Regions from separate parts of the Kocuria sp. KD4 genome, predicted to be linked through region 2. Evidence: riboswitches for the same ligand, from Rfam matches in the RefSeq annotation. Region 2 holds a riboswitch; each other region holds the start of a gene.
What was found. Region 2 has a riboswitch for S-adenosylmethionine ahead of HBK84_RS01430 (LLM class flavin-dependent oxidoreductase). Riboswitches for the same ligand answer to the same signal wherever they lie in the genome.

Region 1 (5,215 bases), 1.2 Mb from region 2:
GAGTTCGGCCCGCCGTACGACGCCGTCGCGCCGCGTGCGCGGCCCGTTGCCCACGACCGTCATGGTCAGTTCCCCGTGTCCTCCGCCGACGACGCCGCGTCGCCGGCAGCGTCGCCGCGCGCACCCACCGCGGCGAATCCGGACTCGAGGTCCGCGAGGATGTCGTCGATGCCCTCGACACCCACGGACAGCCGCACGAATCCCGGTTCCACGCCGGCCGCGAGCTGCTCCTCGTCCTTGAGCTGGGCGTGCGTCGTGGAGGCGGGGTGAATCACGAGCGAGCGCACGTCACCGATGTTCGCCACGTTGGAGTGCAGGCTCAGGGCGTCCACGAACGCGACACCGGCGTCCCGACCGCCGTCGAGCACGAAGCCGAGCACCGACCCGGCGCCGTTGGGCGCGTACTTCAGGGCGCGGTCGTGCCAGCGCGAGGACTCGAGACCGGCGTAGGACACCGAGCGCACCTCGGGGCGGGCCTCGAGCCACTCGGCGACCTTCTGCGCGTTGGCCACGTGACGTTCCATGCGCAACGACAGCGTCTCGATGCCCTGCTCGATCAAGAACGCGTTGAACGGAGAGATCGAGGTCCCCAGATCGCGCAGCAACTGCACGCGCGCTTTGAGGATGTACGAGAGGTTGACGCCGAAGGCACCGTCCGCACCGAGATCGCGGGCGTAGACGAGTCCGTTGTACGTCTCGTCCGGTTGGTTGAAACCGGGGAAGCGCTCGGGGTCCCGCGAGTAGTCGAACGCTCCGGTGTCCACGATGAACCCGCCGATCGCCGTGCCGTGGCCGCCCAGGAACTTGGTGGCCGAGTGCAGCACGATGTCCGCGCCCCACTCGATGGGCCGCACCAGGTAGGGCGTGGCGATCGTGTTGTCCACGATGAGCGGGACACCCGCCTCGTGGGCGATCCCGGCGATCGTCTCGATGTCGAACACGTCGTTGCGGGGGTTCGGGATGGATTCACCGAAGAACGCCACGGTGTTCTCGCGCACCGCGTCCCGCCACTGCGCGGGATTGTCCGGGTCCGAGACGAACGTGGTCTCCACGCCCATGCGCGGCAGCGTGTGCTTGAGCAGGTTGTACGACCCGCCGTACAGGGACGGGCTGGCCACCACGTGGGTCCCGGCGCCGCCCAGGTTAAGGATCGCGAGCGTGGCCGCGGCCTGCCCGGAGGAGACCATCAGGGCCCCCACGCCGCCCTCGAGGGATGCGACCCGGTTCTCCACGACCTCCGTGGTGGGGTTGGTCAGGCGCGAGTAGATGGGCCCCATCTCCTCGAGCGCGAACCGGGCCGCCGCCGTGCGGGCGTCCGGGAACACGAAGGACGTGGTCTGGTGGATCGGCAGGGCTCGCGACCCGGTCACAGGGTCGGGGTTCTGGCCCGCGTGGATCTGTCGGGTTTCGAACGACCAGCCCTGGGGATTGTCGGGGGTGGGTGCGGTGCTCATGGCCGTACTCCTTCTCGGAGGGATCAGGGGTCCGGTGGCGATCCGCACGGTGCCCGTGCTGTGACCGGGCACCAATGACCCGCGCTTGCCGCACGACGTCGGTCGACGCCACGGCCAGGTCCTCACCCAGGGCACCCCACCGCGGAAGGGAGGGTTGCCGGTCAGCTAGCTGGGGCTTCGCGCTGACTCTCGTGACCTATTACCTCATTGTCCGAACCCGGCGGGGCGGGAGTCAAGCCGGGGACGCTGCGAGCGGGCTCGGGGTCAGTGGCCGCTCGTTCCTGCTGTTCCATCTCCCGGGTGTGCAGTTCCCGGTCCTTCATCTCACGTGGATGGACGTAGAACAGACCCATGAGCACCGCGATCACGAACACCGCGAGCATCACGAAGAACAACGGCCTCACGCCGGTCAGGTAGATGACGGGGATGGCCAGCACCGTGACCAACCCGCCCCCGAAGAACGGTTCGAACACCAGCTGCTTGTAACCGAACGCCTCGAACACCGGGTCTTGGCCTCCGGGTCCACCACGCGCATGAGGATCAGCCCGGTGGCGGTCACCCCCATGGACGGGTGGTAGTCACCGATACCGCGCGCGAGCCAGTAGCGACCGATGATGTGGGGTGCCAACCACAAGAAAATGGCCACGTTGAACGCGATGCCGACCACCGCCAGGATGGTGAACGCCGCCAGCCACGGCCGCGATGGACATGTGCAGGGAGAACGGTTCCACGGAGGACGGGCAGCTGGTCATGGTGCCAGCGGAGTAGTACTCGTCGCTGCGGAACAGGCTCTGGACCCAACCCACCTTGACGCGCACGAACTTCCCCAGGAGCAGGGCGACTCCGAGGATCAGGAGTGCGAAACCGACGGCATTTGCGGACACGGGAACCACCTCGTAGTGATCGGGATCGATATCGGTCTCAGGTCACATAGCGAGGGCTCGGTCGGAGACTCCCCGGCTGATGCTGCGGACTCCAGCCTCTGAGACGCGCGTCTCGTTGACCTGGACCAACACAGTCCCCGCCCGGATCAGCCGTCCCGATGTCAGGTCTCGGGAGGTGCGGAGAGCCGGCCCTGCCCACCGGACCGGGCGGCGCAGGTCACACACTCGCCGGGCTCGCGCTCGATTTGGTGGCCCGTGTGGCCGGTGCCACCATGGCGTCATGAACTTGGATCACGTTTCCTTCGCGGCTCAGCCCGACGGCCTCGAGGCCACCACCGAACGCATCGCGAACCGGTTGGGGATCGAACCGGTCAAGGGCGGTGTGCACCCCCGTTTCGGCACTCGGAACATGATCCTGCCGCTCACCGACCACCAGTACGTGGAGGTCGTCACGGTGCTCGAGCACCCCGCCGCGGAGAAGGCGCCGTTCGGTCAGGCCGTCCGTGCCCGTTCTGACGCCGGCGGCGGCTGGCTCGGCTGGGTCGTAGAGGTCCCCGACCTCGCGCCCTTCGAGGCCAAGCTGGGCCGCCCCTCCGTGCCCGGTGGCCGGTTGTTCCCCGACGGTCGGCAGCTCGAATGGCATCAGATCGGCGTGAAGGGTTTGATCTCCGACCCGCAGTTGCCGTTCATGGTGCACTTCGATTCCGAGGACGAGATGCACCCGTCCCAGGCGCGGATCACGGACGTCCGGTTGAGCGGAATGGAGATCGCCGGCTCCCCCGACCGCGTCACGGAGTGGCTCGGCGGTCCCGTGGAGGACGTCCTGGGCTCGCTGGACGTCACCTGGTGCGCCCCCAATGGCACCCCCGGGGTCATGGCCGTCTCGTTCGACACCCCGGACGGCACCGTCACCATTTGATCTGGTTCCCTTCGGTGCGGCCGACGACGCCGCTCCGCCCGGTCTCCGGCATCAGCCCGCGAGCAGTTGCGGGGCCAGGAAGCCCACGGTGTCCAGGAGGGCGTGGGCGATCAGCAGCGGCATGAGTCGACCGCCGCGGCGGTAGAGCCACACGAACACGAGTCCCATGACCAGGTTCCCGAGCGTGGGTCCGAACCCCTGGTACAGGTGATAGCTGGCCCGCGCCACCGCGGAGGCCACCGCCACGAGCCACCACGACCATCCGAGGGATCGCAAGCGCTCGCACAGGAACGCCACCACGATCATCTCTTCCACGATCGAGTGGCGCAGCGCGGAGAGCACGAGCAAAGAAACCGCCCACCAGGTCTGCTCCATGGTGGATGTGGTGATCTGCGCGGTGATCTCCAGGGACCGGCCCACCTGATAGAGCACCAGGGTGCCGCCGCCCATCACCGCGAACAGGCCCATTCCCCACAGCGTGTCCCACACGGGTCTGCGCCCATCCACCCCGATCCTGCACAGCACGCCGGGGATCCCCCGCGCCACCCCGGCCATGAGGTACAGGGCCAGCAGCACGGGGACGAGCGCGAAGCCGATGCCCGTGAGCTGACGCAACGCGTCGATCAGGGGGACGCTGCTCAGGGGCCGGTTGAGCGTCGTCGTGGTGTCGGCCAGCGAGGACCGCATGAGCACCTCGGCCAGATCCAGCATGGCGTAGACCGCGGACGCCCCGAGGGACACGCCGAGCACCAGGACGATCTGAAGCCACGTGTCGGCGCGCGACATGCCGCGCTGCGAAGGGGTGGGAGTCTGCACGGGACCATTGTGGCCGCTCGCGAGCGGGACCACGTCTGCGCGTCCCCACCCGTCCCTAGACTGTGGGCATGACTTCCGAGCAGCCGTCCTATCCCGTGGCCCCGAGCCGCCCGGTGGAACGCACGTTCCACAGGCACACCTTCGCCGATCCCTACGAGTGGCTCCGGGACAAGGACTCCCCCGAGGTGCGCTCGCACCTGGACGCCGAGAACGCCTACGCGGAGGCCACGACCGAGGATCTGGCGCCCCTGCGCGAGCGGATCTACGGGGAGATCAAGGACCGCACGCTCGAGACGGACCTGTCCGTGCCGTCGCGTCGCGGGGACTGGTGGTACTTCACGCGCACGGTCGAGGGCGGCGCCCACCAGATCTTCTGCCGCGTCCCGGTCACCGACCCCGCGCAGTGGACACCGCCCACCGTGGAACCGGGCACCGCACTGGACGGCGAACAAACCCTCCTGGACGCTAACGCCGCATCCCAGGAGCACGACTTCTACGCGCTGGGCGCCTTCAGCGTGTCGGAGGACGGCTCCAGGTTGGCCTGGTCCGAGGACACCGCAGGTGACGAACGGTTCACGATCCAGGTCAAGGATCTCGCCACGGGACAACTGCTCGCGGACCGGATCGAGCAGACCTCGTACGGCGCGTTCCTCACACCGGACGCCTCCCAGCTGATCTACATCGTCGTGGACGAGTCGTGGCGGCCGTGGCGCGTGTACCGGCACGTCATCGGCCGGGACGCATCCTCCGACGAGCTGCTGTTCCAGGAGGACGACCCCGGCCTGTGGCTCGGGGCCGAGCTCTCCGCGGACAAGCAGTGGCTCATGCTGTCCTCGTCCTGCTCGGAGTACAGCGAGTACCGGATCCTGCCGTTGACCGAGCTGACCGGCTCCCCCACGGATGAGCCGGTCGCCGATGCGTCCGACGACACCGCTGGGCCGGATTCCCTGCCCTGGCGCGTCATGATCTCGCGCGAGGACCGGGTGCTCTACGAGGTGGAACCCCTCACGGTGGCCGGCCAGGACCACGTGCTCCTGACCCACGACGCGCACGCCCCCAACGGCCGGGTGAGCCTCATGCCGCTCGGGCACGCGGGCCGTGCCCTCGCGGACCTCGAGCTCACGGATGTCATCCCGGCGTCG
Region 2 (5,215 bases):
CGCCCTCCATGACGCATCCGCTCAGGGGCAGCGCCAGCGCGGACAGGCCGAGTGCCTGCAGTGCGCGGCGTCGGGACAACTGCGCCATGCGCTCAGCGCTCCACGCCGAGCAGGGCCAACAGGTGGGCGCGCAGCGCGGTGATCTCACTGTCCTCGCGGGAGCGCGGGCGGGCCAGCTCGGGGGAGATGATCTCGGCGATGGTCGCGGGGCCCGTGGCCGTTTCCCGCGCGAGCACCACCACGTGATCGGAGAGCACCAGGGCTTCCTCGACGTCGTGGGTGACCATGAGCACGGTCGTGGGATCGGCGCGGTGCACGTCCAGCAGCAGATCCTGCATCCTGATCCGGGTCAGGGCGTCCAGGGCCCCGAAGGGCTCGTCCAACAGCAGGACCCGCGGGTTCCGTGCCAGGGCCCGGGCGAGGGATGCGCGCTGTGCCATGCCCCCGGAGATCTCCGAGGGACGGTGATTCGCGTGGTGGGACAGGCCGACGAGCTCCAACAGCTGCGCCACCCGCCGCTTCCCCTCCTGGGCGGGAGTCCCGTGGGGCAGACCCAGTGCCACGTTGCGCGCCACGCTGCGCCACGGCAGCAACCGCGGTTCCTGGAAGCCGACGGCGCAGCGCGGGTCGATCTCGCGCACCACCGAGTCATCGATCCGGACTTCGCCCTCGCTCGCCGTGCCGAGCCCAGCCACCGCGCGTAGCAGGGTGGACTTGCCGCACCCCGAGGGGCCCAGGACGGAGACGATCTCGCCCGGACGCACCGTGAAGGTCACGTCCCTCAGGACCTCGTGGACATGCGCTCCGTGGTGTGCGGGGAAGGACTTGCCGACCCGGTCGAAGGTGACCGCCGCGGCGTCGACAGCGGAGTGCGGGCGCGTGAGGACATGACTCAATTCATCAACTCCATCGTTCCTGGCATTAGCACCTTGCCCGCGTGGGGCCGGTTGCTGCGACGTCAACGAGCCAGGTCTCTCAGCCGCTCCGGATGGGAACCCCACCATTGAACGGGCCGGGCGCCCGCGGGTGCAAATCGTGTGACGCGCCGGGGCGCCGTCGTGACGGCCCGTGACCCGGGGCGTTTCCGCGGACCGGTGATCCCCGTTAGGATCGGTGCCACAACGATCACGAGTTCCGACGTTCAGCCCTGGCTTGTCGGACGGCAACCCTCTCCCGTAGCGGGGTGCCCCAGGTGAGGATCGGGCCGCATGGCACACCGCATGCGGCAAGTACGGCGCCACACAAGCGCGCTGGACCCGCAAGGTAGGCCGCCGTAGGTGGTGCACGGGGCGCGGGTCGTGTTCCTGCTGAGGGGCTGACCGAGATGAGCAAACGGATTTCCGTCAACGCGTTCGACATGACCTGCGTGGATCACCAGAGCTTCGGGTTGTGGCGCCACCCGCGGTCCCGGGCCACCGAGTACAACACCATCGAGTACTGGACGGAGCTGGCCAAGCTGCTGGAGCGGGGCAAGTTCGACGCCCTGTTCCTTGCGGACGTGGTGGGCATCTACGACATCTACAAGAACTCCGCGGCTCCGGCCGTGCGTGACGGGGCCCAGGTCCCGGTCAACGACCCGTTCATGCAGGTCTCGGCCATGGCCGCCGTGACCGAGCACCTGGGCTTCGGCGTGACGAGCGCGGTGACCTACGAGCAGCCCTACACCCTGGCCCGCAAGTACGCCACACTGGATCACCTCACCAAGGGCCGCGTGGGATTCAACGTGGTGACCTCCTACCTTCCGTCCGCTGCGGAGAACCAGGGCCTGCCGCGCCAGATTGAGCACGATACGCGTTACGAGATCGCGGAGGAGTTCCTGGACGTGTGCTACAAGCTTTGGGAGGGCTCGTGGGAGGAGGACGCTGTGGTTCAGAACCGTGAGACGGGTGTCTACGCGGATCCCACCAAGGTCCATCCCATCCGGCACAGCGGGGAGCACTTCACGGTTCCCGGAGCGGGGCTCACGGCACCGTCCCCGCAGCGCACACCGCTGATCTTCCAGGCCGGCGCGTCCTCGCGCGGGCAGGCGTTCGCGGGTAAGCACGCGGAAGCCGTGTTCATCGGCGGGTTGCGCCCGGACCTCACGCGTTTCGTGACCGACAAGATCCGCGCCCGGGCCCAGGCCGAGGGTCGCAGCCGTGACGACGTCAAGATCTACGCGATGCTCTCCGTGGTCGTCGCGGACACGGACGAGGAGGCCCAGGAGAAGTACCGCGACTACCTGCAGTACGTGGACCTGGAGGCATCCCAGGCGATCATCGGCGGGTGGTCCGGCGTGGACCTGTCCCAGTTCGACGAGGACGAGGCCCTGAACTACATCAAGACCGACTCCATCCAGTCCTTCCTGACCCCGTTCACGCTGCAGTCCAAGGACAAGCAGTGGACGCGCGAGGAGATCGCCAAGCACTGCGCCCTGGGTGGGATGGGTGCGGTCCTCGTGGGCTCCGCGCAGACCGTCGCGGATCAGCTCGAGACCTGGGTGGACGAGGGCGGCCTGGACGGCATCAACCTGGCGTACCACGTGAGTCCCGGTTCCTTCGAGGACTTCGTGGAGTACGTGGTCCCCGAGTTGCAGAAGCGCGGGCGTTACCGCACCGAGTACGAGGGCAACACCCTGCGAGAGTCCCTCTACGGCGAGGGCCAGCCGCGGGTCAAGGACACCCACCCCGCCGCGAAGTACCGCGGCGCGTTCGTGGGCGAGCCCTCCGTCGCGGACACGCCGTCCCGCGAGTTGGTGGGCTGACACCTCCCTCCGACGACGACGCCGCTCGCGCTCGGTCCCGCAGGTCCGGCAGGGCGGCGTCGTCGTCGGCTTCCCCGCCCGTTGCCAGGGCGGGACCCCCGTGTGAGAGTGGAACGCGTGCAACCCGGCTACGACCACTTGGCGAACGACTACGACAGGGCTTTTCCCGCTCCCTTCCAGACGGCGCTCGAACGGCGCGCGGTGGAGGCCTTCGCGGATCACGTCATCGCGGCAGGGGTGCCCGGCCCCGTGGTGGATGTGGGGTGCGGCACGGGGCACGTCACGGCCGCGCTGTCCGAGCGGGGTCTGCACGTGGTGGGGGTGGACCCGTCCGAATCCATGCTGGGCATCGCGCGCGGATCTCACCCGGAGGTCACCTTCGAAGCCGGCGATGCGAATCCCACGTCGTGGGGTGGTGCGGTGGGGCCCGACCGCCGCGTGGCCGGCGTTCTTGCACGGTTCAGTCTCATCCACGTCCCACCCGCGCAGGTTCCCGGCATCCTGGACTCCTGGGCGGACATGATGGCACCCGGAGGGGTGGTCATGGTGGCGTTCCAAGCACTCGACGGAGGGCGAGCCGTGGTCTCGTTCGATCACGCCGTGGCCCCGGCGTGGCGTTGGCACCCGGACGTGATGGCGGATCACATGAAGCACGCCGGGTTCACGGAGGCCTGGCGCACCGTCAGTCGCCCGGACGTAGAACATCGCTTCCCCGAGTGCCACCTCTTGGCGACACGGTGACCTGATGGGCGGTCATTCCCCCACGGAACCGTCGATGCTCTCGCGCAACAGGTCGGCGTGGCCGCAGTGCCGCGCATATTCCTCGATCATGTGCGTCAGGACCCAGCGGGCGTTCATGTCCCCTCGAGTCCAGCGGGCATCCGGGTCCTCGGCCGTGGAACGAGTGACCATCCCGTCCAGCGGATGATCCGTGCGGGCGGCGAACCTGTCCCACTGCTCACGGGACGTCTCCACGGCGGAGGCCCACATGGACCGCAGTTCCTCGGGGCTGTTCGCAGCGGCCGAGTTCCAATCCCAGTCGGGGTCGTCGGCCCAGTCGATGTCATTCCACGGGGCGCACGGCTCCTGGCCCAGGAGGACGTAGCAGAACCAGTAGTCCTCGACGAACGCCAAGTGCTTCAGCAACCCGCCCAGGGTCATGGTCGAGGGCAGAGGTCGACGCTGCAGCTCAGCACTCGTCAAGCCGTCCGTCTTCCACGCGACCGTGGCGCGCAAGAAATCCAGGAAGCCCATGAGGGTCGTGACCTCATCAGCATGCTGGGGCGGCTCGGGCCTGGCGTCTTCTTCGGGCGTGAGTGAGCTCATGGCCAGAACACTAGTGGGCCCGGGGGGGGGTGCACATGCCCGTCGTATGGTGGAGGAAATGCCCGTGACCCGGAGGGAACCGTGGACGAGGACCTGCTCGGAGTGATCATGCTGTCGTTCAGCACGGTCCTGGTGTGCGTCGTGACCGTGGTGACCGTCAGGGCGGCGGCCGCCGGCTCGCTCGATCGCAACGGGGCGGTGGGCATCCGGACCCGGTACACGCGCGCGTCCGACGCCGCGTGGTCCGCGGGTCACGCCGCGGCCCTTCCGAGGGTGCGGTGGTCCGTTCCCCTGGCCGTGTGTGCCGTGGTGGCGACGATCGTATTGCTCGTTCTGGGGCGGCCCGAATGGGGCATCGTCGCCGGGCTGGTGGGCGTGCTGCTGCAGGTCGCGGTGCTGGTGTCCGCCGTGGGGCCGGCCAACCGCGCCGCTCGGCGGGCCGCGCAAGAGTCGGCTCCAGAACCCCGCGCCTGAGATCGGGGCGCGTCAGCGGCGTCGTCGACGGCGCGGCAGGCGTGAGGAGGGCTCACGACGGGGCGCTCGCGGGAGGCCTTCGCCGGAACGGAGAGCGGCCGGTGCGGGCGGCCAGGTTGCGGGTCAGTGACTCGCTTCGAGCTCCACGAGCAGGACACCGGCGGCGGCCCAGATCCCATAGGCGACCCCCAGGGGCATCCCGCGGCGCAGTACCAGCGTGAGACACGTGAAGGCCCCGGCGTACCCCAGCACCACCACGGCGTACAGGGCGGGTTGTCCCAGGGCCGCCTTGATGCTGAGCGTCGCGGTGACCTCCAGGAGGACGGCCCCGGCCAGGAAGAACCAGGCCATGACGTTGCCCTGCCTCATGACACCCGGTCTCGGCGGTTGCGAACACCGGCGACGGCACGGTCGGGCGCTGTGGCGCTACTCGGGCAGGAGATCAACGCCGGTGAGCCTATCGCGGCGGCACCCGGAGCCATGCCCTGTGACCGAAGTCGGGCGGCGGCTGCCGTTGACCGCGCGGGTGCGCGCGAGCGTCGTCGTCCCTCGAACCGACGGGAGCGAGCCCGTGGACAATTCACCCCGGCGGCCTAGAGTGGTGACACAGCTTACATGGTAAGGCGACTTCCACACACGCTACGAAGGAGTAAACATGAAGGTTTTCGCGCA
Region 3 (5,215 bases), 1.2 Mb from region 2:
GGGTGCGGCGCTCACGCGATACTGGGGTCATGACTTCCTCCACCGGCATGACCCCCGATCTTGACTCCGCCACCCGGCAGGCCCCCCGGCGCCTCGTGATCCTGGGGTCCACGGGATCCATCGGGACGCAGGCGCTCGACGTCGTGTCCGAGGCCGCGGGGCTGCGCCGGCCCGTCTCGGATGCCACCCACGAGCCCTTCGAGGTCGTGGCGCTCGCCGCGGGCGCGGGTCACCTCGAGCTGCTCGCTCAGCAGGCCGTGACGTTCGGTGTCCGTGCGGTGGGCACGAGCGGTACGGCGGACGACGCCGCCCGGTTGCGTGAGCTGATCGCGGACCGGTCACGCGCGGCGTCGTCGGCGGCACCCGAGGTCCTGTACGGGCCGGACGCTGCAACCCGGATCGCGCAGTGGGAGGGTTCGGACCTCGTGTTGAACGGAATCACCGGGAGCATCGGGCTCGCACCCACCCTGGCGGCGCTGGGAGCGGGTCGGCGGGTGGCGCTCGCGAACAAGGAGTCCCTGATCGCGGGCGGTCCGCTCGTGTTGCGCGCCGCGGCGGACACGGGCCTCGAGGACGCGCTGATCCCCGTGGACTCCGAACACTCGGCGATCGCCCAGGCCCTGCGCTCCGGGACGGCCTCCGAGGTGCGCCGGCTCGTGCTCACGGCGTCCGGCGGACCGTTCCGCGGCATGACGCGCGAGCAGCTCACGCGCGTGACACCCGAACAGGCCCTGCAGCACCCCACGTGGGACATGGGGGTCATGGTCACCACGAACTCCGCGACCATGGTCAACAAGGCACTGGAGGTGCTCGAGGCGAGCCTACTGTTCGACGTCCCCCTGGACCGGATCGACGTCACGGTGCATCCGCAATCGGTCGTGCACTCCATGGTGGAGTTCGTGGACGGATCCACCCTGGCGCAGGCGTCCCCGCCGGACATGCGCCTGCCCATCGCGCTCGGAATCGGCTGGCCCCACCGCGTGACCGGTGCCGCCGCGGGGTGCGACTGGACCCGGGCCGCACAGTGGACGTTCGAACCGCTCGATTCGCAGGTGTTCCCCGCCGTGGAGCTCATGAAGCACGCGGGTTCGCGCGGCGGGACGTGGCCCGCGGTGTTCAACGCCGCCAACGAGCAGGCCGTGCACGCGTTCCACCGCGGGGCGCTCGGCTTCACGCAGATCGTGGACATGGTCGAGCGTGTGCTGGAGGATCACGACGGCGTCACGCGGCCCACCCTTGAGGACGTCCTGGGGGCGGAGGAGTGGGCCCGGGCCCGCGCGGACGAACGTATCGCCGGGATGGCATAGGGCCCTTCCGGCGGTCGTCGGCCCATGGCAGGGCCATGCTAGAATTCCGGGTGGATGACGAGATCCGGCGCGTAGCTCTGGCTGGCCGGACGGCAACCCTCTCCCGTAGCGGGGTGCCCCAGATGACCATCCGGTCGCGGTTGCAACAGATCACGGCAAGTGCGGTTCCCCGGAAATCAGCACGTACCCGTCCCTGTGCCCTCATCCAGGGGGGACTGTTCGCCCCGCGAGTCCCCGTCACAGACCCCTGGAAAGGCATGATCATGCGAACCAAGCGTTTGATTCCCGTCGTGTTGGCCACCACCCTGGGCCTCACCCTCACCGCGTGCGGCGGCGGCTCCGAAAACTCGGACCCGGCCGCGGACGGCAAGATCACCGTCGGGATCGTGGGCTCGACCCCTGTGCAGGAAGCGTTGAAGCAGGTCGCCGCGGACAACGACATCACGGTCGAGTACGTGGACTTCAGTGACTACAGCCAGCCGAACCCCGCTCTGAAGAGCGGTGACATCGACATGAACTGGTTCCAGCACATCGCGTACCTCGCCGATTACAACAACAACGCCGGGGACACCATCACTCCCGTGGGCTCCACGTCCATCTTCCCGCTGGGGCTGTACTCCAAGAGCGTGAAATCCGTGGGTGACTTCAAGCAGGGTGACGAGATCGCCGTGCCGAACGACTCGATCAACCTGTCCCGCGCCCTGAACCTCTTGCACCAGCAGGGTCTCGTGGAGTTCACCAAGGACACGATCGCCCCCACCGAGCAGGACATCGACACCGCCAAGTCCAAGGTCACGGTCCGCCCGGTCTCCGCCGAGCAGACCGTGCTGTCCATGGACTCCGTGGCCGCCTCCGTGGTCAACAACGACTTCCTGGACCGCGCGAACATCGATCCCAAGTCCGCGCTGGCTCAGGACGATCCCACCGCGGACAGCGCCAAGGTGTACGACAACCTCTTCGCCGCGACCGAGGCGAACGCGGACAACGAGACCCTGAAGAAGGTCGCGAGCTTCTACTACGACGACAAGGTCCAGGACGCGGAGAAGACCGAGACCAAGGGCACCGCGGTGCCCACCAAGGTGGATCAGCAGGAGCTCAAGGACTTGCTGGCCCGCTACTCGCAGGACCTCAAGGAGCAGACCAAGTGAGCCCGTCCGCCACGGCGGACACCCTGGTCAGTTTCCGGGACGTGAGCAAGGTCTTCGTCACGGGGTCCAAACGCCGCCCGCGCACCGTGACCGCGGTGGACTCCGTGGACCTGGACATCCGCCGCGGTGAGATCTTCGCGGTGATCGGCTACTCGGGGGCGGGCAAGTCCACCCTCGTGCGGCTGATCAACGGCCTGGAACCCATTTCGTCCGGGGCGCTCGAGGTCGCCGGTAACCGTGTGGACGGGCGCAGCGAATCCCAGCTGGCGCCCATCCGCCGCAAGATCGGGATGATCTTCCAGCAGTTCAACCTGTTCACGTCACGCACCGTGGCGGGCAACATCGATTACCCGCTCAAGCGTGCCGGGTGGAAGCCCGAGGAACGCAAGGCGCGGGTCGCGGAACTGTTGGAGTTCGTGGGCTTGACCGAGCGCGCCGGGAACTACCCCGAGCAGCTCTCGGGTGGTCAGAAGCAGCGCGTGGGGATCGCCCGCGCGCTCGCGAGCAATCCCGAACTGCTGCTCGCAGACGAGTCCACCTCGGCGTTGGACCCGGAGACCACCCAGGAGGTCCTGGGTCTGCTCAAGCGCGTCAACCGTGAGCTGGGGATCACCATCGTGTTGATCACCCACGAGATGGACGTGGTGCGGGCCACCGCGGACCGCGTGGCCGTGATGGACAGCGGTCGTGTGGTGGAGACCGGGACCACCGCGGAGGTCTTCGCCCACCCGCGGGCGCAGACCACGCGCAAGTTCGTCTCCTCGGTCATGCGCACCGTGCCGCGCGCGGACGAGATCGAGAAGCTGCGCCGGGAACACCCCGGGCGGCTCGTGCTGGTGGACGTCACCGACCAGAACCGGATCGGGGACGTGCTCTCGGACGCCGCCCGTGACGGTGTCAGCTTCAACATCGCCTTCGGGGGGATCTCCATCCTGCAGTCACAGTCCTTCGGAACGCTCACGCTGTCCCTGACCGGTTCGGACGAGTCCGTGGACCGCGCCGTCGAGAGTCTGCGCGCCGTCACCACGGTGCGGGAGGTGAGTGAGTGATGGAGTGGTCTGCTCTGGGCCCGCAGTTGCTGGACGCAACCGGGCAGACGCTGTATATGGTCTCCGTGACCCTCGTGCTGGCCGGGCTCATCGGCCTGGCCGTGGGTATGGGGCTCTACGTGACCCGGCGGGGCAGCATCCTGGAGAACGGTCCACTGTTCACCGCGCTGAACCTTTTGGTGAACTTCGTGCGTCCCATCCCGTTCATCATCCTGCTGGCCGCCCTGGGTCAGGTCACGGAATCGGTCGTGGGCACGCGCCTGGGCCCCAACGCCGCGATCTTCACCATGACCATCGGCGCTACGTTCGCGGTGGCCCGCATCGTGGAGCAGAACCTCATGACGGTGGATCCCGGGGTGATCGAGGCCGCGCGGTCCATGGGGGTCTCACGCTGGAAGATCATCACCACGGTGATCCTGCCGGAGGCGCTCGGCCCGCTCGTGCTGGGGTACACGTTCCTGGTCATCGGCATCACGGACATGTCCGCGATGGCCGGTGCGATCGGTGCCGGCGGTCTGGGTGACTTCGCGTTGCGCCTGGGCTATCAGCGCTTCAACGACCAGGTCACGTGGGCCGCGGTGATCGTGATCATCATCCTGGTCCAGCTCGTGCAGTTCTTCGGCAATTGGCTCGCGCGCAGGATCATGCGCCGCTGACGCTCACGCGCCCCGTACCATGGCGACGCCGCCCCCGGAACATTCCGGGGGCGGCGTCGTGTTCGGCGCATCACGTGCGGCTGTAGCACGTGGGAGGAGTGGGGCACAATGGACAGTGCAACATCGCGGGGCGCGCGTCACGGGCCCCGGACGCCACTTCCTTGGGAGGCAATTCGTGACCTCGGTCAATCTCGGTATGCCCGCCGCGCCCCAACCGGTGCTCTCGCCCCGGCGCAAGACCCGCCAGATCCAGGTGGGTTCGGTGGGTGTGGGGTCGGAGCACCCGATCAGCGTCCAGTCGATGACCACGACCCCCACCACGGACATCAACGCCACGCTGCAGCAGATCGCCGAGCTCAACGCCGCCGGTTGCGACATCGTGCGCGTGGCGTGCCCGTCCCAGGACGACGCCGACGCCCTGCCCATCATCGCCATGAAGTCCCCGATCCCGGTGATCGCGGACATCCACTTCCAGCCCAAGTACGTCTACGCCGCGATCGACGCCGGGTGCGCCGGTGTGCGCGTGAACCCGGGCAACATCCGCAAGTTCGACGACCAGATCGAGGGCATCTCCCGTGCGGCGGAGGCCGCGGGCGTGTCCATCCGGATCGGCGTGAACGCGGGCTCCCTGGACAAGCGCCTGCTGCAGAAGTACGGCAAGGCCACCCCGGAGGCGCTCGTGGAGTCCGCCGTGTGGGAGGCCTCGCTGTTCGAGGAGCACGACTTCCACGACTTCAAGATCTCCGTCAAGCACAACGACCCCGTGACCATGGTGCGCGCCTACCAGTTGCTCGCCGAGCGCGGGGACTGGCCGCTGCACCTGGGTGTCACGGAGGCCGGCCCGGCCCTGCAGGGCACGGTCAAGTCCGCGACCGCCTTCGGCATCCTGCTCGGTCAGGGCATCGGGGATACCATCCGCGTGTCCCTGTCCGCGCCTCCGGTCGAAGAGGTCAAGGTGGGCAATCAGATCCTGCAGTCGCTTGGGCTGCGCCCGCGCAAGCTCGAGATCGTCTCGTGCCCCTCGTGCGGGCGCGCGCAGGTGGACGTCTACAAGC
Region 4 (5,215 bases), 990 kb from region 2:
TCGGGGCTGCTGCCCACGCTCGTGGACGAGGACTTCTCCCTGAACTACGGGGATGTCTCCGAGGAGTTCGCGAGCGCCCTCGTGGCCAAGCTGCTGGGCTGACAGTGCCGCCCCGGGCGAGCGGGGGGGGGGGTGTACTCGTGGGGCCGCGCGGCTGCATTCGGCCGCTGCGCGGCCCTTTCCTAAAGTGAGGTGGCGTGCCATGACTAACGGCTGGTAGTAAGGCGCCTCAACCCCGGGTCGTCCGACGTCCGACCCGCATCCCCGACGTGACCACACACGATTCCTCGTCCATCCGTCACCCACGCCCGGGCTCGTCGCCCGTCGCGGATCCGCCCGCCCCGTCCGGGCCCCTCGCTCTGCGCCACCCCGGTTGCCCGTCAACTGGCGGGTCTTCGTTGCCGCGGCAACCCTGCATGTCTCGCCGTCCGCCTGGGCCACGGAGGCACCCGAGCACGCTGACGCCGTGATCGGCGGCGTGGTCGCGTGGGTCGCCTCCCGGCTGGGGTGGTTCTACATCCTCACGGCCGCTCTCGTGATCCTGGTCGCGGACAGCAGGCACGGCACGATCAAGATGGGCCCGGACCACGCGAAACCCCAGTTCAACCTGTTCACGGGGTGGGCCATGTACGCCCTGATGGGCATGGCCTTCGGCTACTTCGCCTACGGCTTCGGCATGCCGCTGAGCATCCGCTCCGCTCTCTACCCCTGATCGGGTGCCGGATCCACGGTGCCGCCGGCGACGCCGTGGACACCGCGGCGCTGCTGGGGACCATCCTTGGGGTGGCCGCGTCCCTGGGGATCGGGGTGGTCCAGTTGAACTTCGGACTGCGCTACCTGTTCGGCGTCCCCGAAAACCTGGCGGTGCCGTCGGCACTGACCGCCCTGGGGGTCTTCATGGCGGTGGCTTCGTGCGTCTTGGGCGTGGACAAGGGCATCCGGCGGCTTTCCGAGCAGAGCATCATCCTGGCGATCGGGCTCATGCTGTACGTGCTCATCACCGGGCGCACGGCGTTCCTGCTGGATGCGATCGTCAAGGGCGTGAGCGGATTGCGCGTGGCAGACGCCTCGGTGATGTCCGAGCTCGTGACGGTGAACCCGAAGATCACGGTCTTCATGATCGGTGAACGCGCCGCCGAGCTGATCGCCCAGGACCGGGACGCGACCGCCCGGTGAGCACGGCCGCCAAGAACCGAGCAGGCTGAGAACATGGGTGTGGCCCGGGTCCGTCCGGACCCGGGCCACACCCGATCGTGGAGTTCGCGGTCGCGGGGACCGTGCTCGTGAGGACTACGCGGGCAAGGGCTCCAGCTTGTAGAAGGACACCCCGCCGGTCACCCGGGACGCTCCGGGGACCAGGAGTCTGCTGTACTTGGCGCACCACTGGCCGCGCCCCCGTGTGTGCTGTGCGGCGAGTGCGACCTCACGGGCGTCGTCCGCGAAGTACTCGTGCTCGTGACCGTCCGATCCCGTGATGGACACCACGTGCCGGGCGGGGTCCGCCTGAACGGTGACGTCCACCCACTGTTCGCGGGTGTCGGGGTGGGATTTCTGGGTTGTCGTGTTCATGATGTCGGGCCTCTGATTTTTCCGGTCGCTTGCCGGAACCACACGTGTGGCCCCGGCCGCTTCGTCATCCAATCCACCCCTGAACCGAGGGTTGGCGTACGCCGAGTTGGAGCTCTGGGCGCGCGGTGACGTCCTTGTCGTTGCGCGGGCGCATCTCGTGAAGCTGCTTCGAGCCTATCCGTGGATTCGGGGGACCAGCCAGGCGCGGACCGAGAATGTCATCAAAACTTAATCAAGCTTCTGTTGAGTAACATCTGGCACCCGGCGGCGTTTCTCACGGGGTGCGCAGGCCGGCCCCGCGCGTACCGCGCATCCGGGAGGTGACCGTGCGAGCGCGCTCGTAGTGGCCCAGCAACTGCTCGCACACGGCACCCCACGTGCGCTCCTGCACGCACTGGTGGGCGGTGCGCGCGAAGGCGAGGCGTTTGGCGTCGTCGCCCGCGAGGTCCCGGACGCGCTCGCGCAACCCGGCCAGGTCACCCGGGGCGTAGAGCCACCCGTTGCGCGAGGAGTCCACGAGGTCCAGGGGGCCGCCGCGGCCCACGGCCACCACTGGGACCCCGGAGGCCATGGCTTCCTGGATGGTCTGGCAGAACGTCTCGTGCTCACCGGGGTGCACGAACACGTCCAGCGACGCCATGGCCGTGGCGAGTTCGGTGCCCGTGAGGAAGCCCTCGAAGTGCGCGTTGGGCAATACCGAGCGCAGCGACTCCTTCCCGGGGCCGGAACCGATGATCACGAGCCGGGTGTCCGGCAGGGCGTCGATCGCGGCGAGGTCCGCGACCTGCTTCTCGGGGGCCAACCGCCCCACGTATCCCACGAGTCGCTTGCCGCCGCCCACGCGCTCGCGCCACGCGTGATCGCGCAGCGCGGGACGGAACCGGCTCGTGTCCACGCCGCGGCGCCACATGTGCACCCGCTGGACGCCGTGCTCGTGGAGCTGGCTGATCGACGCCGTGGAGGGAGCGAGCGTGAGGGTCGAGCTGTTGTGCATCGCACGCACGTGGGACCACATGGCGGTCTCCAGCACGGATGCACCGTAGCGTGCGGCGTAACCGGGCACGTCCGTCTGGTACACGGCCACGCACGGCAGACCCAGACCCTTGGCGGCCTGGATGGCTTGCCACCCGAGCACGAACGGGGACGCCACGTGCACCACGTCCGGGGCGAAACGGGCCAGGATGCGCTGCATGCGACTCACGGTGCAGCTCGCCACGCGGACCTCGGGATAGCCCGCGAGCGGCAGGGACGGGATGCGTTCGATCCGCACGCCGTCCACGTGGTCCACAGAGCCCAGGAACAGGGTCTTCTCGTAGGAGGGGGCGATCACCATGGCCTCGTGCCCGTGATCCCGCAGGTGTTCCAGGACGCGGATCACCGAATGAGTGACACCGTTGACGTGGGGGAGGAACTGTTCGGCCACCAATGCGATTCTCACGGTTCCCACTGTGGGCCCGGCGCCTCACGGGGGAGTCACCCGGGGGTGGCCCGCAGGTGAAGTCCGGGCTAACTTCGCTGCCCGTGGTGCGCGGGTGAACGTGAAAAGATGTCCGGTGATGAAACTTCCCTCACTGCCCGGCGTGGTCTCGGGCGTACGCGACCGCTTCACGTCGCACGGTTCGTCCCCCGTGCGCGCCGCCGACGTGCCCCGCCCCGAACCGGACGACTCCCCGGGACTGCCCATGCCGCTCGCGCTGCAGGGCGTGATCGAGCTGCTCGCGGTGGCCGTGGTGGGCCTGTTGCTGGGCACCGTGCTCTTGGGTGCGGTATGGGCTGCGGGGGGCTTCGCGACCCTGGGCGCGGGCGGGAGCCTGCAGCTCGCCGGTCAGGTCTGGTTGCTCGCGCACTGCGTGCCCCTCACGATCCAAGCCATCCAGGGCCTGTCGCTGGACGGTGGCGGGACGGTCACGCTCGTGCCTCTAGGGCTCACGCTGATCCCGTTCGGCCTCGCGGTGATCGCGGGCCGCCGGATCGCCCGGGCGTGCTGGCGCGGTCAGTTCCTGATCCCGTTCTTCGCCGGGATGCTCGCGTACGCGCTCTTCGGGGCCCTCGTGGGCTGGCTCAGCCGCACTGAACAAGTCTCGGTGGACCTCGTGGCGGCCGCCCTGTTGCCCCTGGTCCCGGCCGGGTTGGGCACCCTCGTGGGCGGGTGGAGCGCTTCGCGCTCGCTCGCCGCGGTGCTCGGGGCCGACGTCGCGTCCTGGTTGCAGCGCACGAGCCAGCACTCACGCTGGGCCGGTTCCTACGTGTGGGCCGTGATCCGCGCCGGTTTCCTCGCCGCGGTCACCGCTGTGGCGGCCGGTGCCCTGTTGTTCGTGGTGGCGCTCGCGTGGAACTGGGACCGCGTGATCACGGTCTACCAGGACCTCGGTACCGGCGCTGCGGGGGACACCGCCCTGACGGCACTGCAGTTCGGGTACCTGCCCAACATGGTCGTGTGGGCGCTTACGTGGGCCACCGGTGCCGGCTTCTCGCTGGGCACCGGGACCCTGGTGTCGCCGTTCCAGAGCACGCTGGGACCGCTGCCGCAGTTCCCGGCGCTCGCCGCGCTGCCCACCGGTGACCCGTGGCTGTACGCCCCTGCGGTCCTGGGGTTGCCCGTGCTCGCGGGTCTGCTCGCGGGGTGGTGGTTCTGCCGCGAGGGTGAGAACCACCTGGACGACTGGATGGCCATCCGCCTGCCCCTGCGCTGGATCACGTTCGTGCTCTCCACCGTGCTCACGGCGGTGTTCATGGCCGCGGTGGGGGCGGGCCTCGTGACCGCGCTCGCGTGGCTCTCCAGCGGTTCGCTGGGCATCGGCAGGCTCACGGACATCGGCCCGCACGCGTGGCATGTGTTCCTGTGGCTCGGTGCCGAACTCGCGGTGGGCGCCACCGTGGGGTGCCTGGCCGGGCCCTGGCTCGAACGCGAGGGCTACCGTTCCCGCTCCCGCGCCGAGGCGGACGAGCTCCCCGTGCCGGATTCCTCGGCCCCGGAGGACGACGCCGCTGTGGCCCACCACGACGCCCTGCCCGCCGCTGGCGCTGTGCACAGTTCCCGCTCGGCTTCCGGCCCCGGCGCCGGGCAGGATGCTCGCACGGCACCCGGTGGCCGTCCTGGATCCGGGGCGGCCGTCCCGGACGGCGAGGTCACGGCTCGGGGTGTCCGGGGTCTGTTCCGGGGCCGCGCGTCGCGCGCTGCCGCCGAGCCCGAGCGGGAGTCCCAGCCCCGCGGCGGGTCCACGGCCGTGGGACGATCGGCAGACGAACCGGGACTGTCCCGCCGTGAGGAGGCCAAGCGTCGTCGTGCGCAGCGCAGGTCCGAGAAGCGCAAGGCCGCGCGGCTGGCCGCCCTCGACGACGAGCGGGACTGAGACGACGATGATCCGCTCCTGGCGCCGACGGGCTCGGGCGTCCCAGGACGTGGGACTGGGCCGATGACGAACCGCTCCCGATAGCAATGGACTCGCTGGGAACGGGCGTCTCAGGACCCGGGACCGGCGGAGGTCGGCGAGGTCGCTCCCGGTGTAGCACTCCCTGAAGGGGCAGGGTTCGAGGCGCTCGGCGTGGGCGTGACAAGGGAGGCCTCAGGCGTGGCGGTGGCCGTCGGATCGTCCTGCGGCGCACCCGTCTCGAGGGGCGCACCGGAGAAGTGCTTCCACACGTT

Region 1: it holds a riboswitch for S-adenosylmethionine, as region 2 does, so the genes downstream of both, HBK84_RS08860 (bifunctional o-acetylhomoserine/o-acetylserine sulfhydrylase) here and HBK84_RS01430 (LLM class flavin-dependent oxidoreductase) in region 2, are expected to answer to the same signal.
Region 3: it holds a riboswitch for S-adenosylmethionine, as region 2 does, so the genes downstream of both, HBK84_RS08605 (MetQ/NlpA family ABC transporter substrate-binding protein) here and HBK84_RS01430 (LLM class flavin-dependent oxidoreductase) in region 2, are expected to answer to the same signal.
Region 4: it holds a riboswitch for S-adenosylmethionine, as region 2 does, so the genes downstream of both, HBK84_RS09625 (hypothetical protein) here and HBK84_RS01430 (LLM class flavin-dependent oxidoreductase) in region 2, are expected to answer to the same signal.

What each region holds. Positions count from the first base shown of each region.
Region 1 is NZ_CP050449.1:1,966,456-1,971,670, forward strand. It holds gene HBK84_RS08855 (homoserine O-acetyltransferase) at 1-63, opposite strand, end outside; gene HBK84_RS08860 (bifunctional o-acetylhomoserine/o-acetylserine sulfhydrylase) at 66-1,454, opposite strand; SAM riboswitch class IV at 1,531-1,651, opposite strand; gene HBK84_RS12675 (hypothetical protein) at 1,616-1,957, opposite strand; gene HBK84_RS08870 (VOC family protein) at 2,619-3,257, shown strand; gene HBK84_RS08875 (CPBP family intramembrane glutamic endopeptidase) at 3,309-4,073, opposite strand; gene HBK84_RS08880 (S9 family peptidase) at 4,142-5,215, shown strand, end outside.
Region 2 is NZ_CP050449.1:318,311-323,525, forward strand. It holds gene HBK84_RS01420 (aliphatic sulfonate ABC transporter substrate-binding protein) at 1-88, opposite strand, end outside; gene HBK84_RS01425 (ABC transporter ATP-binding protein) at 93-896, opposite strand; SAM riboswitch class I at 904-995, opposite strand; SAM riboswitch class IV at 1,124-1,238, shown strand; gene HBK84_RS01430 (LLM class flavin-dependent oxidoreductase) at 1,316-2,743, shown strand; gene HBK84_RS01435 (class I SAM-dependent methyltransferase) at 2,846-3,484, shown strand; gene HBK84_RS01440 (DinB family protein) at 3,497-4,069, opposite strand; gene HBK84_RS01445 (SdpI family protein) at 4,151-4,543, shown strand; gene HBK84_RS01450 (multidrug efflux SMR transporter) at 4,667-4,912, opposite strand; gene HBK84_RS01455 (alcohol dehydrogenase) at 5,199-5,215, shown strand, end outside.
Region 3 is NZ_CP050449.1:1,913,097-1,918,311, reverse strand. It holds gene dxr (1-deoxy-D-xylulose-5-phosphate reductoisomerase) at 48-1,307, shown strand; SAM riboswitch class IV at 1,361-1,475, shown strand; gene HBK84_RS08605 (MetQ/NlpA family ABC transporter substrate-binding protein) at 1,571-2,455, shown strand; gene HBK84_RS08600 (methionine ABC transporter ATP-binding protein) at 2,452-3,504, shown strand; gene HBK84_RS08595 (methionine ABC transporter permease) at 3,504-4,160, shown strand; gene ispG (flavodoxin-dependent (E)-4-hydroxy-3-methylbut-2-enyl-diphosphate synthase) at 4,336-5,215, shown strand, end outside.
Region 4 is NZ_CP050449.1:2,137,358-2,142,572, reverse strand. It holds gene HBK84_RS09640 (hypothetical protein) at 1-102, shown strand, start outside; gene HBK84_RS12880 (BCCT family transporter) at 374-712, shown strand; gene HBK84_RS12875 (BCCT family transporter) at 748-1,176, shown strand; gene HBK84_RS09625 (hypothetical protein) at 1,291-1,569, opposite strand; SAM riboswitch class IV at 1,590-1,732, opposite strand; gene HBK84_RS09620 (glycosyltransferase family 1 protein) at 1,844-3,007, opposite strand; gene HBK84_RS09615 (DUF6350 family protein) at 3,126-4,922, shown strand; gene HBK84_RS09610 (DUF308 domain-containing protein) at 5,033-5,215, opposite strand, start outside.